Regions from separate parts of the Paenibacillus sp. FSL R5-0470 genome, predicted to be linked through region 2. Evidence: riboswitches for the same ligand, from Rfam matches in the RefSeq annotation. Region 2 holds a riboswitch; the other holds the start of a gene.
What was found. A riboswitch is a leader RNA that binds a small molecule or an ion and turns the genes downstream of it on or off. The one in region 2 is predicted to bind glycine.
Positions count from the first base shown of each region.

Region 1 (8,197 bases), 500 kb from region 2:
TGGAATTTGCGCCGGAAATGGATAACTTTATCGCTAGGTCTTCTCCTTCTGATTGGCTCCATCGCTGCTTACATGACTATGCCAAAAGGCGCGCTTGATGCTTCAGATGCCAGCTATGTCTCTGTTCAGTTGAATTATCCGAAGGATGTTCCTGTCAAAGAGATTTTAGAAAAAGGAAAGCAGTTAGAGCAAGATTTGATGAAACAGCCTGAAGCGGAAACGGTGATCATGCAATCAGGGAACAGTGCAGATGCGGCCCAGTGGGGATCCGTCAGCTCGGAGACCTTAGTGGACTATACCGTTGTGATGAAAAAAGGTGCGGATGCGCAAGGCTTCATCGATCATGTCCGTGATGTGAAGGATTCCTACGCTGGGGCAACACTTGTTGCTAATCAAATGAGTATGATGGGTTCAAGCTCCACTAGCGAATATATTGATATCGTGGGTGATAATCTTACAGATATTACTGCTGTTGCAGCAGAAGTTACGAATAAGTTGAAGACTGTGGAGGGTATTCAGAAGGTCAGTAGCAATATGGAGGATACTAAACCTGTCTTTACATTTAAGGTAGATCCAGCACAGACGAATGCACAAGAAATTACCATGCAATTGTCGGCTATGCTGAATCCGATCCCTATGGGGCAAATCGAACTGGACGGTACACCTGCAGGAGTAGTGTTAGATCCTATAGCTGAGCCAAAGTCGGAGCAAGATTTAAAAGCAATGACGCTCATGACTGCTGAAGGTCCAAAGCCGTTGTCTCAACTAGCAACCTATGAGGTTCGGAATGAACCAGCACTGTTGTTCCATAAAGATGGGAAGCCATATGCGAGAATTACAGCGGAAGTGGATCCGAAGAAGGTGTCTGAAATCGGAGCGGATATTAAAAAGCAAACCGATAGTCTTACCCTTCCAAAGGGTGTGACTCTATTTGCAGGCGGAGCCTCGGTTGATCAGTCAGAGGATTTCGCTGACCTTGGTATGACAGCGCTGATCTCCATCGGGTTGGTGTATCTGATCATGGTCCTCACCTTCAAAACCCTTCGTGCTCCGCTGGCAATCATGTTCTCCTTGCCATTGGCTGCGATTGGGGCAATTGTTGGACTGATCGTATCCGGCGTAACACCTGACTTCACTGCCCTGTTCGGGGCTCTGATGCTAATTGGTATCGTCGTCACGAATGCGATTGTGCTTATCGACCGTATTAAGCAGAATGAAACGCATATGGGTATTCGCGAAGCCATTCTGGAAGCGGCAGGAATACGGATGCGCCCGATTCTGATGACGGCAATTGCTACCATTTGCGCCATGACTCCACTGCTGTTCGGCCATGCCGAGATGGGCAGTATCGTCTCGCAAAGCTTGGCGATTGTGGTCATCGGTGGCTTGACCGCGGCAACGCTGCTTACACTGGTTGTGGTTCCAGCGATTTACGAGCTGTTCTACTTCCGTAAATCGGCTAAGGAGCGCAAAGGCGTGGCGAAAGTAGAAACTCCGACGCATGGTGCGTAATATCAAAAAGTTATAGTGATAAACAACTAAAAAAGGCCCTTCTCAGACATTTTTAATGATGCTGGGAAGGGCCTTATTATTTTGAAAATGAGAATTTACTTGCGTATTTGGACAATGCGAGAGATCTAAGTTTTGATTTTATAAATAATGATTTTTATAACGATATACAATGCATTTAGCATAATTAATATGAAAGGGATGATAGAGAATATTCTATGGGACGAAGACAAGGCGGATAACATAAATAATGCGAGGAGCAAATAGGGAAGGGACAATAAATATTTTCTGTGGAATACATTATGGACAAATTCAAATTTCACAAGGAATACATTCCTTTCTAATGGGAAAACGCTACCCTCGAAATTAGGATATCATAACTCCAGATTTTTGCGAAGGTGCAGGCCGAGTAGATCATAGTGTTGATTTTTATTTACATGCAAAAACGCAGGCGACGATACTTGGTGTCGTGGCCTGCGTTTTTAATACTACTCATTAGCTGTTAACCGCAAGAACAATTCAATACCGGCTTACGCGCAGCCTGTGTCTCATCCAATCGGCTAATTTCTGTGGTATGAGGTGCGTTGATTACGATTTCCGGTGTCTCCTGCGCTTCTTTTACGATCTGGATCATCGTATTAATGAAGCCGTCGAGCGTTTCTTTACTTTCCGTTTCCGTCGGCTCGATCATCATACATTCCTCAACAGTCAGAGGGAAGTACACGGTTGGCGGATGGTAGCCGAAGTCGAGTAATCGTTTAGCAACGTCTAAGGTACGTACACCATACTGCTTGAGGTTTTTGCCAGACATTACGAATTCATGCTTACATACGCCCGGATATGGGATTTCAAAATATGGCGCCAGACGGTGCATCATATAGTTCGCATTCAGCACGGCATTTTCGGATACCTCACGCAGTCCGTCTGGGCCATAGGTGCGGATATAGGCGTAGGCACGGACCAGAATACCAAAATTGCCGTAAAAAGCTTTCACGCGTCCAATGGATTCAGGTCCGCCGAAGTCGAGTGAGAAGCTATTATCTTCGTTTTTTACCACAGTTGGTTGTGGTAGGAACGGAATCAGGATGGATTTTACGCCGACAGGTCCGGCTCCTGGGCCACCACCGCCGTGCGGGGTGCTCATTGTCTTATGCAGGTTCAGATGCACAACATCAAAGCCCATGTCGCCAGGGCGGGTAATGCCCATAATGGCATTGGAGTTCGCTCCATCGTAATAGAGTAAGCCGCCTGCTTCGTGCACGATTTCGGCGATCTCAACGATTTGGGTTTCGAACAAGCCGAGCGTGCTTGGATTGGTCAGCATTAATGCGGCAGTATCGCTACCGACTGCTGCCCGCAGTGCTTCAAGATCAACCATCCCTTTATCTGTGGATGGGATCGTGATCGTTTCAAGTCCAGCTGCTGAAGCACTAGCAGGATTGGTGCCGTGTGAGGAATCCGGTACGATAACCTTCGTGCGGGTCTCGCCGCAGCTTTCATGGTAGGCGCGGATCATCATGAGACCGGTCCATTCACCATGAGCACCTGCGGCAGGCTGTAAAGATACAGCATCCATGCCGGTTAGTGCGGATAAGTCATTTTGCAGGGTATACATTAATTCCAGTGCACCTTGAATGCTTTCTTCTGGCTGGTAAGGGTGGATCTTAGCTAGGCCTACGATGCGGGCAACATCTTCGTTAATCTTCGGATTGTATTTCATCGTACATGAACCGAGTGGATAGAAGCCGTTATCTACACCAAAGTTACGGCGTGACAAGGAAGTGTAGTGGCGAATGACATCCACTTCCGATACTTCTGGAAGCATGACGGGTTCGCTACGGAGTAAACCTGATGGAATCAGAGCTTCCAAGGTTTCTTCCTGCGGCACATCGCATATTGGTAAGGAATAGGCCGAACGGCCGGGACGGCTTAATTCAAAAATTAGACTTTGCTCCGGTTTCATAAACAGCCCTCCAGTGCGCTAGTGAATTGGTCGATTTCGTTTTTGCTTCTTTTTTCCGTAACGGCTACCAGCATATGTCCAGCAAGTTCAGGATAATCACGGCCCAGATCATAACCGCCTAGATAACCTTCCTTCAGCAGCTTCGAATTAATTGCACTTACGCTGCTTCCTTCCGGAAGCTTCACGACAAACTCGTTAAAGAATGGGGAGGAAAAGGTAAGTCCAGCCCCTGTGAGTTCGCTTAGTTTATTAGCGGCGTAATGGCTTTTACGAATGTTCAGCTCGCCTACTTCACGCATCCCTTCTTTACCCATTACGGACAGGTAGACGGATGCGCAGAGTGCGAGCAGCGCCTGATTGGAGCAAATATTCGATGTCGCTTTTTCACGACGGATGTGCTGTTCACGAGCTTGGAGTGTCAGAACGAAGCCGCGATTACCGTTACGGTCAACAGTTTGACCAACGATACGACCTGGCATGCGGCGCATTAAATGCTCTGCTACAGCGAAGAATCCACAGGTTGGACCGCCGAGGGAAGCGGTAATACCGAGTGGCTGAGCGTCACCGACTACGATGTCGGCTCCGAGCTTACCTGGTGTTTCTAGTACGCCAAGAGCGATCGGATTTGCACTGACGACGAACAACCCTTTAACAGCATGGATCAGCGGCTCAACCGAGCTAAGATCTTCGATGCTGCCAAAGAAGTTAGGCGATTGCATCAGTACTGCAGCCGTATCACCATCAATGGCCTCAGCAAGCTTAGCCTGATCGGTAACACCGTCTCTATAGTCAATCTCCACTACCTCAAGACCCCAAGCATTAGCTGATGTGCGTAACACTTGGCGCGCTTCAGGATGAACGGTGCGGGAAACAATTAATTTTTTGCGTTTGGTAGCACCAGCTGCGAGGACGGCTGCTTCGGATAATGCGGTTGCGCCATCATACATACTGGCATTGGCAACTTTCATACCGGTTAGTTCGCAAATGTAGGATTGGAATTCGAAGATCGCTTGCAGTTCGCCTTGGCTGATCTCCGGTTGATAAGGGGTGTAAGCAGTGTAGAATTCTGAACGGGAAATGACATGGTTGATCACCACAGGGATGTGATGGTCGTATAATCCGGCGCCGAGGAAGCTGGCGTGTGAATCGAAGTCAGCATTTCGGTCAGCGAGACCTTTCATGTGACGTAGCAGGGCGTACTCATCGAGTGGTTCAGACATCGGCATAGTGCCTTGATAACGGACGGCTTCAGGAATATCGGAGAACAGCTCATCTATGGACTGAATCCCGACGGCTTCCATCATCTCTACGCGGTCCTGTGCTGTCATGGGCAGATAACGGTGCTTCATTAAGGTTTCACTCCTTGGCTTTTTTTAAAATATAAGAAAGTACAATTTTCACGTTATACTTTATCCTTCTATTTCTCGCTTAAAAGTTCACCGTCCTAGTATGGACGCTAAAGGCGTTTATACTTGTAAAAAGGGGCCTTAATCACGACAGCCTTAAGCTGCTTGCCACGTATCTCTACGAAAACCTCTGTGCCTATTTCACTGTAAGCTGTATCAAGTAAAGCTAATCCCAGGTTTCGTTTCAGCGTTGGAGATTGGGTTCCGGTTGTGACCTCTCCGATTTTGATGCCGTCCGCATAGACTGGGTAATGGGAGCGTGGAATGCCTCGATCAATCATTTCTAGACCGACAAGACGGCGGGGAAGACCGGCTTCTTTTTGCTGTATCAACGCATCGCGTCCGATGAAGTCCGCTTTGTCCAGCTTCACGAAGAACTGTACTCCAGCTTCAAGAGGCGTGATGTCAGCCGACAGCTCCTGACCGTACAATGGCAATTTTGCCTCGAAACGAAGCGTATCCCGTGCGCCCAGTCCAGCAGGTGTTAATCCGTGAGGAGAGCCAGCTGCGAGAAGGCCGTTCCATAACGTTGCTGCCCCATCCAGCGGAGCGTAAATTTCGAAGCCATCTTCACCGGTATAACCCGTACGGGAGATCAGTACTTCTACACCGCAGACGGTTGCGCGTTCGATGAAGTGGAAAGGCTTGAGCGTTGAGATCGGTGCATCAGTAACTTCTGCGAGTATGGTCTCTGCCAGCGGACCTTGCAAGGCGAGCAAAAGCGTCTCGTCAGAGACATTAGTGAGTGTGACTTCACCGAATTCAGAGGTCAGATGTTCTTGCAGCCACTGGAAGTCCTTATCGATGTTGGAGGCATTTACGACAAGCATATAACGACCTTCACTTAGTCGATACACGAGTAAATCGTCGACCACCCCGCCGTTTGGATAACAGAGCAGCGTATATTGTGCCGCACCATCGGTAAGGCGGCTGACATCGTTGGTCGTCATTTTTTGTAAAAAGGCTTCAGCGCCACTTCCGATCACCATGAATTCACCCATATGCGATACATCGAACAGTCCAGCCTGCTGGCGAACAGCCTCATGCTCCTTCACGATGCCTGTAAACTGTACTGGCAGCTCCCAGCCGCCAAAATCAATGCACCTGGACTCCGCATAAGCGGAATAGAGATCATAAAAAGGTGTTCTTTTCAAAGCATCCATGTCGTCACTCCCCTAGTCTGATTACATACGAAAAAAAGGACAGGCAGAAGCAATCATGCATAAATGCACTAATCGCTTTCTGCTCTGTCCTTTGTACCTGAGAGTTACCCTGCGTAACTAACATGCAAGTTTCCCCGTTGGTGACCTGACGCACTCAGCCTCGCGTCTGATGCTCTCCAGAGGTACGTCCGACAAAGGTCCTTTTGCCTGAGAGATTCACCCCTGTTAGGGCTTACTCCTTCGGCGCCGTCTTCAAGTGAGACAGTCTCTCCCTATGCCATCATCCGCAACTGTATTTGTTTCTTATGTCTCCATTAAACGGGTATAGGAGGGCGCTGTCAACAAGAAAAAGTCAAAAAAACGACAAATTTATTTTACTTTTAGTAATATTGACATTATGCTCCGCGATCACTTAGGCTATAACTAAATTTAGAATTCCAATTTGGAAATGAGGCGGCTTGAAATGAGTGAAGTTTTAGATAACCTTCTTTACAGCGAAGAGCATGAGTGGGCACAGCAAGTGGAAGGACGCGTAGTACGTGTTGGGATTACGGATCATGCTCAGCATTTGTTAGGCGATATCGTATTTGTGGAATTTCCTGAAGTGGGTTCGGCCATTTCAGCTGGCGACAGCGTAGGCAGTATCGAATCCGTTAAGACCGTATCGGAACTCTATTCACCCGTCTCTGGGAAGGTTACCAAGATTAATGATGGTTTAGAAGCTAGTCCAGAGCTAATTAATGATAAGCCGTATGGTGAAGGTTGGATTTTTGAAATTGAAGTGGACGGAGAGTATGCTGATGCTGTAAAAGGACTGCTAGATGCAGCTGGATATCGTGCATTGGTAGGGGAGTAATTCTAATTTTTTTCTGAATATTAATTTCACCGAATGTGATATTTATAGCAGCAAGTTTCCGTTTTTGGGGACTTGCTGTTTGGTGTTTTTATATAGATAGTGGTGGTGATTTTTGAGTTAAATCCTGGGACTCTTTAGAATTATGGGATTTTATTTAAAAGCGAATCTACTGATTGTGGAATTAGGGAAAACCTCCCTTATTTTAGACGAGTATAGCGTGACACTAAGGGGTTTAGGGAATTCCTCCCTAAAGTTTCAGTGAAAAGCGCTATTTCTGACTAAATAGGGTATTAATCAGGGAGGAATTCCCTAATTCTGCGCCTGGACAAGGGAATAGGCAGATAATCAGGGAGTATTTCCGTAATAAATAGTGGCAAGCCCATTTTGGTATGTTGATAAGCAGATTCGCTCCCGCACAGGCCTAGTTACTGTAACTAGCTCTGAGTAAAACATTTTTTATGCACCCTCTTGAAGTTGACGAAGCACAATGATCTCTACACGGCGGTTCTTTTGCTGACCTGCTGCAGATGTATTATCCGCGGTGGGCTGGGTATCAGCATAACCAGCGTATTGAAAATTATCAGGATTCAATCCCTCCCGATCTAAGAAAAAGCGAAGCACTGACAGCGCACGAGCACCAGACAGCTCCCAGTTATCGTTAAATTGAGAAGCCGAAGATACTGGCGTATTGTCGGTATGTCCTTCAATGCTGATCTTTGCGCCGATATCGCTGAATAAGCCAGATAACTGCTGAAGAGCAGGCAGGGCTGGAGACTTCAGGTCTGCCTTACCTATATCGAAGAGAAAACGGTCACTGAGTGTGATTTCTATCCCCTGCGGTTTGTCGGCAACAAAAATTTGTTCTCCGAGATTATTTTCCTCTACATAGTTCGTAATCACACCCATTAATTCAGCAAGTTTAGCCTCTTGTTCTCGAAAAGCAAGTTCACGTGCCGAAGGTGTTTCGTTCTCCGTTTGTTCAGCAGATCCATCATTCGGTCTCGCAGTTGCAGCTGCATTCCCATTCCCGTCTGTACTTTCCGGTTTGTTCTCAGTTGATTTCCCAGCATCTAAAATGCCGTTCCCACCCTCAAGGACAGTGCTGCCAGATTTGAAGGTCTCGGATAACGAGCCTGTCACGATGTTATATTTGTCAGTATCCAGGCTGCTCATCGCATACAATATAACGAAAAAAATAAGTAAAAGTGTAATTAGATCAGCATAAGTAATCATCCAACGGTCGCGGCTTTCCCGAGTCTCTACACGCCGCTTGCGCCGGTCTCTTTGTCTCATAGAAGAC
Region 1 is NZ_CP150238.1:6,277,399-6,285,595, reverse strand. It holds gene MKY99_RS27955 (efflux RND transporter permease subunit) at 1-1,512, shown strand, start outside; gene gcvPB (aminomethyl-transferring glycine dehydrogenase subunit GcvPB) at 2,012-3,472, opposite strand; gene gcvPA (aminomethyl-transferring glycine dehydrogenase subunit GcvPA) at 3,469-4,821, opposite strand; gene gcvT (glycine cleavage system aminomethyltransferase GcvT) at 4,929-6,041, opposite strand; glycine riboswitch at 6,227-6,325, opposite strand; gene gcvH (glycine cleavage system protein GcvH) at 6,505-6,897, shown strand; gene MKY99_RS27930 (flagellar motor protein MotB) at 7,354-8,190, opposite strand; gene MKY99_RS27925 (flagellar motor protein) at 8,187-8,197, opposite strand, start outside.
Region 1: linked by a shared signal. The riboswitch ahead of gcvT (glycine cleavage system aminomethyltransferase GcvT) and the one ahead of MKY99_RS30055 (amino acid permease) in region 2 are both predicted to bind glycine.

Region 2 (8,197 bases):
AAAGGATATTTATTTCGCGAAGATAAGAGGAATATTACAAACATCTTAAGACCTAATAACTTTGGTTATGAAATTGGAACAATTAGCAAGATTGTTAAAGACATGTATGAAATAACACTTACACGTACTTTAAATCAAAACGATACCATCCGAATAAGTCACATCAATGAAGATGTTAATTTAACTGTTGTAAAACTGTACGATAAAGATGGCGAATTAATCAACAAAGCAGATGATGTCTGCTATATCAAAATCAAAGAAAAGGTGTCTAAGGGAGATTTAGTATATAAAACGAAGGATTATTTCTATAGCAAAGAATTAGAATCATCACTGGAAAAAGAATTTAAGCGGTTTAACCTCGATATTAGAGTATATGCATGTCCAGATTCAAAGCTTTTCATAGATGCGGAGGGCTTAGGCTTTAATTATTCATATGAAAGCGAGGAAATACTAGGCGAAGCCATTAATAATCCAACAACAAAAGACCAGGTAATAAAGCAATTTTCAAGATTAAATGATACGATATTCGAACTTAATCATGTGGATTTTGAGGAATGTAATGCATTTATACCAGCTAAACTGTTAAATGCAGCAAGAAGAGATATTGTACTGGGCTTATATGACTTAAAGCTTAACAGCCAAAAGAAAAGAACCAAGGCTTTGAAAGCAAAAGAAAAAATAAGCTTTGCCTCTGAAAAACCATACCTTACGGCCTCTGTAACGACTAGGGAGCAGTACGATGCTTGCGTGAGCTGTGGAATTAAGGAAATCTATTTTAAAAACGTTGTTAGAAGAAATCAGAATGATTATAAGGAAAAAGAAGGGCAGCTACTGATCGGAGGATATGGTGGAATTTATCACTACAGAGAAACTAATCCGTTTGTTACGGACTATTCTCTAAATGTTGTTAATGCTACTAGTTGCTATGAATTATATAAATTAGGTGCAAAACGAGTCACTTTATCTTATGAATTGAATAAGAGCCAAATTGAAGATTTAATGAATGCCTATTATGAAGAAAATGACGGCTATCCTGCACTGGAAATGATTGTATATGGTAAGGTTCCTTTGATGTTTACAAAATATTGTCCGATGAAAAAAATGAATCAATGCAGAATTTGCAAAACGAAGAGCTATGAGTTAAAAGATGAGCACGGAACGTTCCCTATAATTTCCCATAATGATTGTACAACGACTCTCCTTAATGGGAAGACGCTTAATCTTTTAGATGAGCTACAAAACATCAAAGGAATCGAGGCGCTCAGATTAAACTTCACAGTTGAATCAAAAGAGCAGGTTATGAAAGTCATTAATATGGCTTCAGGTAAATTAAATGGCTCAATGAATAATGCTGTCTTTAATCAGGAAACAGAAACAAGAGGACATTTTAATAAAGAGATTTTGTAGGTAGTCAAAGGGATGGTTCTGCTGATATCATGGCGGGAGCGAATCCAACAGCGTCAGCGGTCAGATTATGTTGTACATAAATGCCCGGACGGCAGACTCTGCGATTGGGTATTCCGCGTATAGAGTTTTGCATGTTGGTTAATAGTGGAAATTATTTTTGTATTGCTGACCAGTATATCACTGTCTTCCTTGCTAATCGTTCAGCTTAACATAAAAGAATAAGAAAGAGCCGCCCAGTACTGGGCGGCTCTAAAACTTGCCGCTTCAACCATTACAGTGGAACGTGTCAGAAGTAAGGAAAAGTCTTTTTGAGAGACCGACCCTTTTCAGCAGAAATCCCTTTATCGTTGAATCTACATTGGTTTCTACATTGGTTAGTTGTAGAAATCTTAGGATCGAAGTAGACGATAGACTAGGTCCAAAATATCGAACTTCCAAGTTAAGAAGCTTAGGTACATTATCGATAGATCATTTCTAAATCTCCATTCTCCAGTACAAGTCTTTCAAAACTTCATTCGCCCTTCTCATAACTCTTTTTATATCCTCAAAATATTGAAACCACATAGACCCCTTAACTTGCCGTCTTATTGACAAAATCAATCTCATTTCTGATCCCTTTATGGGCGTCATTCCACAGGCCCTTTGTCAGGCGAATGCGCAGCAGGCATGTGTTAGGGTCTTCGTCGTTATTGGCTTCGTTATACCAATCGGCGAATATTGTGCGCAGCTTTGTCATCATCTCAGCGTTTTTCTCGTCACATACCCAGCCCAGGTTTTCACCGATACCATCGGCCGTAAAGTTTTCGACGATGATACAAACGGCGACTTCGGGGTTTTGGGCGATCTGCTGCATCTTGCCTGAGGTTGCGTAGGTGACGGTGTAGAACGCGCCGTCCTCATAATAGGCGTCCACAATGCGGGAGGCGGGACGGCTTTTGCCATCGGCCCCTGGTTCCAGCGCGATAGTGGACAGAGAGATCAGGCCATCCTTGTTACCCACTTGTTCTTCCAGCAGCTTCATGGCTTCGTCGTACTTGCTCATTATATTACCTCCTAAAGTGTCATAAGGCATACAATATTAAGCTTATCATTGTGAAATCTTAGTGCATGTGAGGAATAATACGATAAATATTAAATCGTTATCATAATCCTCTGTTCGACTTAGGTATGGTTTAACTGAAAAGAGCAAGAAATAAAAAAACACTAAGAATCAACTTAGTGTTTTTCGTTATAGAAAGGAAAGCCTCAATTGTCCTCGAGGATCCACTTGCTTAGCTCTTTGTCAAAGGTTCGAGGTTCTTCAAACATCGGGTTGTGACCACTATGCTCAAAGATCACTTTTTTGACGTGCTTATAGGTTTCATTAACAGAATTCCAAAGTGAAACAGGCGCTACCAAATAATCATACCTGCCTAAACCGATAAATACTGGTTTGTTGAAGTTAGTGAGTGATTGTATAAGATTCAATTCTCCGAATACTTCCCTCCACAGATGATCGATAATTGGCATATTCGTATATACATCTTCCCACATGTAAGCTGCGTCAAATGTATAATCATAAAAGCTTTGGGCTCCCATCCGGCTTCACAAATCCTCTATGATCAAGGAAAATAAACTGAAATGTATCATATAAATCTTCTGAGAATAGTTGAGGATAATAAACACTGCTGCCTATCACCAAAATAGATTTCCCAGTTCCTTTTACACAATAATTCAGTTCAAATCCATCGCTATTTATAGTTTGGTACTTATTCATTTTCATAATCATCCTTTTTTCATTTTTATTTTACACATCACTCCTTCCCTTCACGGATTCCATTACATTCTCCATAGAACGCTCTAACATTCCGATCACCTCAAATTTTGTGGCTTGCAATAAATATTATGGTAGCATACTTTTTATTATTGATCATTTCGTCATATCAAGGACGATTCGACCATTGATTTTGCCTTCTAACATAAGATCGTAGATCTCATTAATATCTTCTAGTTTACGTGTCTCAATAATGGTTTTTATTTTTCCTTCTGCAGCGAATTGTAATGTTTCTTGTAAATCTTTGCGAGTGCCGACAATCGAACCGACCACCTTTGTTCCATTTAATACTGTATCAAAGATTGGGACATCCATGGATTCAGGAGGCAGCCCAACCATCACGCAGGTACCGCCGCGACGAATGGCCCGGTAGGCTTGGTCGAATGCTTTTTTCGCAACTGCTGTACAAACTACACCATGCACTCCACCGATTTCTTTTTGAATCCAGTCTGCGGCATCTTCTTTTAATGCGTTTACGGTTTTGTCTGCGCCAAGCTGTTTGGCAAGCTCCATCTTTTCATCCGACGTGTCGATGGCCACTACGTTCATTCCCATCACCTTTGCATATTGTACACCAAGATGACCCAATCCTCCGACGCCGAAAATGGCTACCCATTCACCTGGCTTTACACCTGATACTTTCAAAGCTTTATAGGTCGTAACGCCAGCGCAAAATAAAGGTGCCGCTTCGATGAAGCTTAAATTATCAGGTACCTTCACTACATAATCGGCAGCTGCCATACAATATTCTGCATATCCACCATCTACGGAATATCCGGAATTTTGCTGATCGAGACAAAGAGTCTCTCTTCCTGTAAGACAATACTCACAATGACCGCAGGCTGAGTATAGCCATGGAATTCCTACTCGGTCTCCTACCTTTAAGTGTGTAACTCCTTCACCTATTTCTTCAATAATTCCAACGCCTTCATGTCCTGGAATAAGAGGGAGTTTCGGTTTGACGGGCCAATCGCCATGAGCAGCATGCAAATCAGTATGACACACTCCGCACGCCTGAATGTGAACAAGGATTTCTTTGTGTCCGGGTTTTGGTTTAGGAACGTCTTGTAGCTCTAACTTTTCTTTGAATTTCTTAACTACAGCGGCTTTCATCAGCATACTCCTTTAGTTTTTTGCTTTTCAAAAAGTAGTATGTTCATGAGGCTAACTTTAAATTCTTGAGACTTTTATCACTGATTAACACTCACATCACAAGTAATATGTTAGAATATCAGAACAGCTTTACTGCGTTACCGCTTTATCAACTTCATAATTCACGAGCTATGATGGCTAAGGATTACACTTTAGCTGGAGCAGCTTCTGGAGAGACTGCGGAAATTCCGCGGCGCCGAAGGGTTCACAATCTCAGGCAAAAGGACAGAAGAGTACTGAATATGTATTTGTCATGCTGATCGCCATCAGTAGGGCGAATATTATTTGATATTCTTACGATCTGGGAGATTGGATGACATCCAATCTCTCTTTTTTTTATTCCAATTTATTGTACTCACAAGGGGGAACTAGGTATGGCACAACCAGAATTAAAGAGAGAGCTGGCTAATCGGCATGTTCAACTTATTGCAATTGGCGGCACCATTGGTACAGGATTATTCTTGGGATCAGGCAAGGCGATAGAGAAGGCAGGCCCATCCATTATGATCACGTATTTAATCGTGGGTATTGCTGTGTTTTTTGTAATGAGAGCACTGGGAGAACTCCTATTATCTAAAGCGGGCTATCAATCGTTTACGGATATTGCTGAAGACTACCTTGGATCACGGGTCGCGTTCATTACTGGTTGGACCTATTGGTTTTGCTGGATCATGACGGCTATGGCTGATGTCATTGCTGTTGGCGTATATGTACAGTACTGGTTTGATATCCCGCAGTGGGTTCCTGCCATCGCCTGTCTAGTCGTGTTATTAGGACTTAATCTATTAACTGTAAAGAGCTTTGGGGAACTCGAATTTTGGTTCGCTTTAATTAAGGTAATTACGATTCTCGCCTTGATTGGTCTTGGGGTCATTTTACTGATCATTGGGTTTAAGACGGATGCAGGATCGGTGACGATACGAAACCTATGGGAGCATGGGGGCTTTTTTCCGAACGGTATATCAGGCTTCTTATTTTCTTTTCAAATGGTTGTATTTGCTTATGTCGGCGTGGAGTTGGTGGGGGTATCGGCAGCGGAAACAGCGGATCCGGAGAAAAATATTCCGTCTGCAATTAATAAAATTCCTTTACGGATTCTATTTTTCTATGTCGGTGCGCTTTTCGTCCTGCTATGCATTAACCCTTGGACGGAGCTCAGCCCGGCAGAGAGTCCTTTTGTAAAAACCTTTACTTTAGTAGGGATTCCAATTGCCGCAGGGATTATTAATTTTGTTGTACTAACTTCAGCGGCTTCCGCTTGTAATAGTGGGATGTTCTCGACCAGCCGAATTCTCTATAATTTGAGTAGAAATAACCAAGCGGCACCTCGTTTGGGCAAACTGAATAAAAACCATGTTCCAGGTAACTCGTTATTCATTTCTACAATTGTTATATCTGTGGGTGCACTTTTGAGTAAACTTATTCCGGAGCAGGCTTTTGGAATCGTGACAACGATTAGCGCCATTTGTTTTATATGGGTGTGGGGCATTGTTCTTATCTGCCATATTAAGTATAAGAAAACCCGGCCAGACTTACAGGCGAAATCCAAATTCAAAGCACCGTTCACACCGGCTATTAATTATATTGTCTTAAGCTTGTTCGCTGGAATACTGATCATTATGCTGTTCGCTGGAGAGACACGGCCGGCTTTATTGTGTACTCCGATCTGGTTTATTTTATTATTCATCTTGTATTCGATTAGAAGTAAAAAGGGGAGAAGTAATCAAGCCTGAGTGAGGTCAACATCAACTAGTGGTATGCCTAGTGTTGATCGCAACTTAGGGTTGCGGGGCTGCAACTAAAGCGTTCTTTACTTCTGCATACGATTAATCCAATATAGGCTTATGAATTGCAGAAAGGTAGTTGCTGCTATGATCTTTGGGGAGAAGTTAAAAGCGGAAAGAAATAAAAAAAGTTGGTCACAAGAAGAACTGGCCGAGAAGCTGTTTGTAAGCCGACAGTCGGTTTCGAAATGGGAGAATGGTCAAAACTACCCAAGCATTGAAATCATTATTAAAATAAGCGATCTTTTTGGGGTAACTATCGATGAGTTACTAAGGAGTGACGAGGAGTTGACCAAAAAGGTGATAGAAGAAGGCAAGAAATTGGCTCACCCGAAATTAAAGTTTCTATTTGATGTCTTCGTAATAGCAGGCATTGTGCTGTTAGTGATTAAACTCTGTGTTCTCTTTCTGAACAAAGTAACGGCGCTAGGGATTACCTTGAATGGCGGGTCATTTTTTTGGAACTTCGGTTCTTTGATTTTAATGGTTGTCGGGGGAATCGGCTCCAGCATTCTGAAAGAAAAATATAAACAAGAGTAAGCCGGTGAGCCGGGAATAGCTATTAATAATGTAAAAGGACAGCTGATCGCTGTCCTTTTTACATTCCACGTTATAAGGTTATTCCTTGTTAACTAGGTTTGCTTTCTTTTCAACCATGATCTTGCTCTTCATCGGCATAAATAATGTTATAACAAACGCGGCCACGGATAAAATCATCATAAAGTAATAGGCGTCACTTGCCCCAAGAATGGATGCAAGGGATTTAAGGATCTCAGGAGTAGTAGAGGGATTGCTCTGCATCACTGTGGCCGCATGACTTGTTGCCTGCACAGTATAAATCGTAATTACGACAGCAGTTCCGATGGCTCCGGCAATTTGGCGAACGGTATTGTTCACTGCTGTACCATGGGTGCCGAGTTGTTTGGGCAGTGCATTTAGTCCAGCCGTATTGAGTGGCATAGTGATGAAGCTTAATCCAATTCGCAGGCCAATGGTACGAATCATTAGATACGTATACGTTGTAGATTCAGATAGATCAGTTACCGCCCACATGGATGGAATAATAAATAGTAAACCAATAATGAACAGTGGTTTAGCACCAAAACGGTCGTATAATTTACCGGTGACGGGTGACATGAACGCATTTACGAGCGCCCCTGGCAGCAATAGTAGTCCTGCATCAAATGCTGTAAAACCACGGCCATTCTGCAGATAAATAGGCAATAAAATCATATCTGCGTACATCATCATCGTGATTAATACGTTAATAAGAGAAGTCATCGTAAAAACTTTATTTTTGAAGACAGACAGGTTCAGCAGTGGATCATCAGACTTGATTTGTCGAAGACAGAATACGGCCGTAACAGCGATCCCGATCCCTAAGGTCAGAATTACTATTACATCGTCCCAGCCTTTACTGCCTGCACTACTGAAGCCGTATAAAATTAAGCCAAATCCAACGGTTGATAAAAGAACACTTACTACATCAAGCTTAGACTTAGACGTCTCGGATACATTCACTAAATACTTGAATGCCAACGCTATAACAATGATGACGAGTGGAATGAGGCCGATAAATAACCAGCGCCAAGAGTGATATTCAACAATAAATCCCGCAAGCGTCGGCCCAATAGCAGGAGCAAATATCATCGCCAGTCCAAGCAGTCCCATAGCACTGCCGCGTTTTTCAACAGGGAAAATAGCGAGCACAACGCTCATCATGAGCGGCATTATAATACCGGCACCTGCAGCTTGGATCATCCGTCCGACTAAGAGTAGACTAAAGCTCGGCGCTGCTGCACAAATGATTGAGCCAATTAATAAAAATGACATGGCACTTAGAAATAATTGACGTGTTGTAAAACGTTTCATTAAATAGGCTGTAATCGGAATCAATATCCCGTTGACCAGCATAAAACCTGTTGAAATCCATTGTACAGTTGTTGCCGTGACATCAAATACATCCATCAGACTACTTAAGGCGACATTTAAAAGCGTCTGATTGAGTGTAGATAAGAAACAACCAAAAATTAGAATGGTT
Region 2 is NZ_CP150238.1:6,779,118-6,787,314, reverse strand. It holds gene MKY99_RS30075 (DUF3656 domain-containing protein) at 1-1,407, shown strand, start outside; gene MKY99_RS30070 (pyridoxamine 5'-phosphate oxidase family protein) at 1,979-2,449, opposite strand; partial or broken gene MKY99_RS30065 (alpha/beta hydrolase) at 2,653-3,163, opposite strand; gene adhP (alcohol dehydrogenase AdhP) at 3,317-4,333, opposite strand; glycine riboswitch at 4,531-4,611, shown strand; gene MKY99_RS30055 (amino acid permease) at 4,747-6,105, shown strand; gene MKY99_RS30050 (helix-turn-helix transcriptional regulator) at 6,244-6,696, shown strand; gene MKY99_RS30045 (DHA2 family efflux MFS transporter permease subunit) at 6,775-8,197, opposite strand, start outside.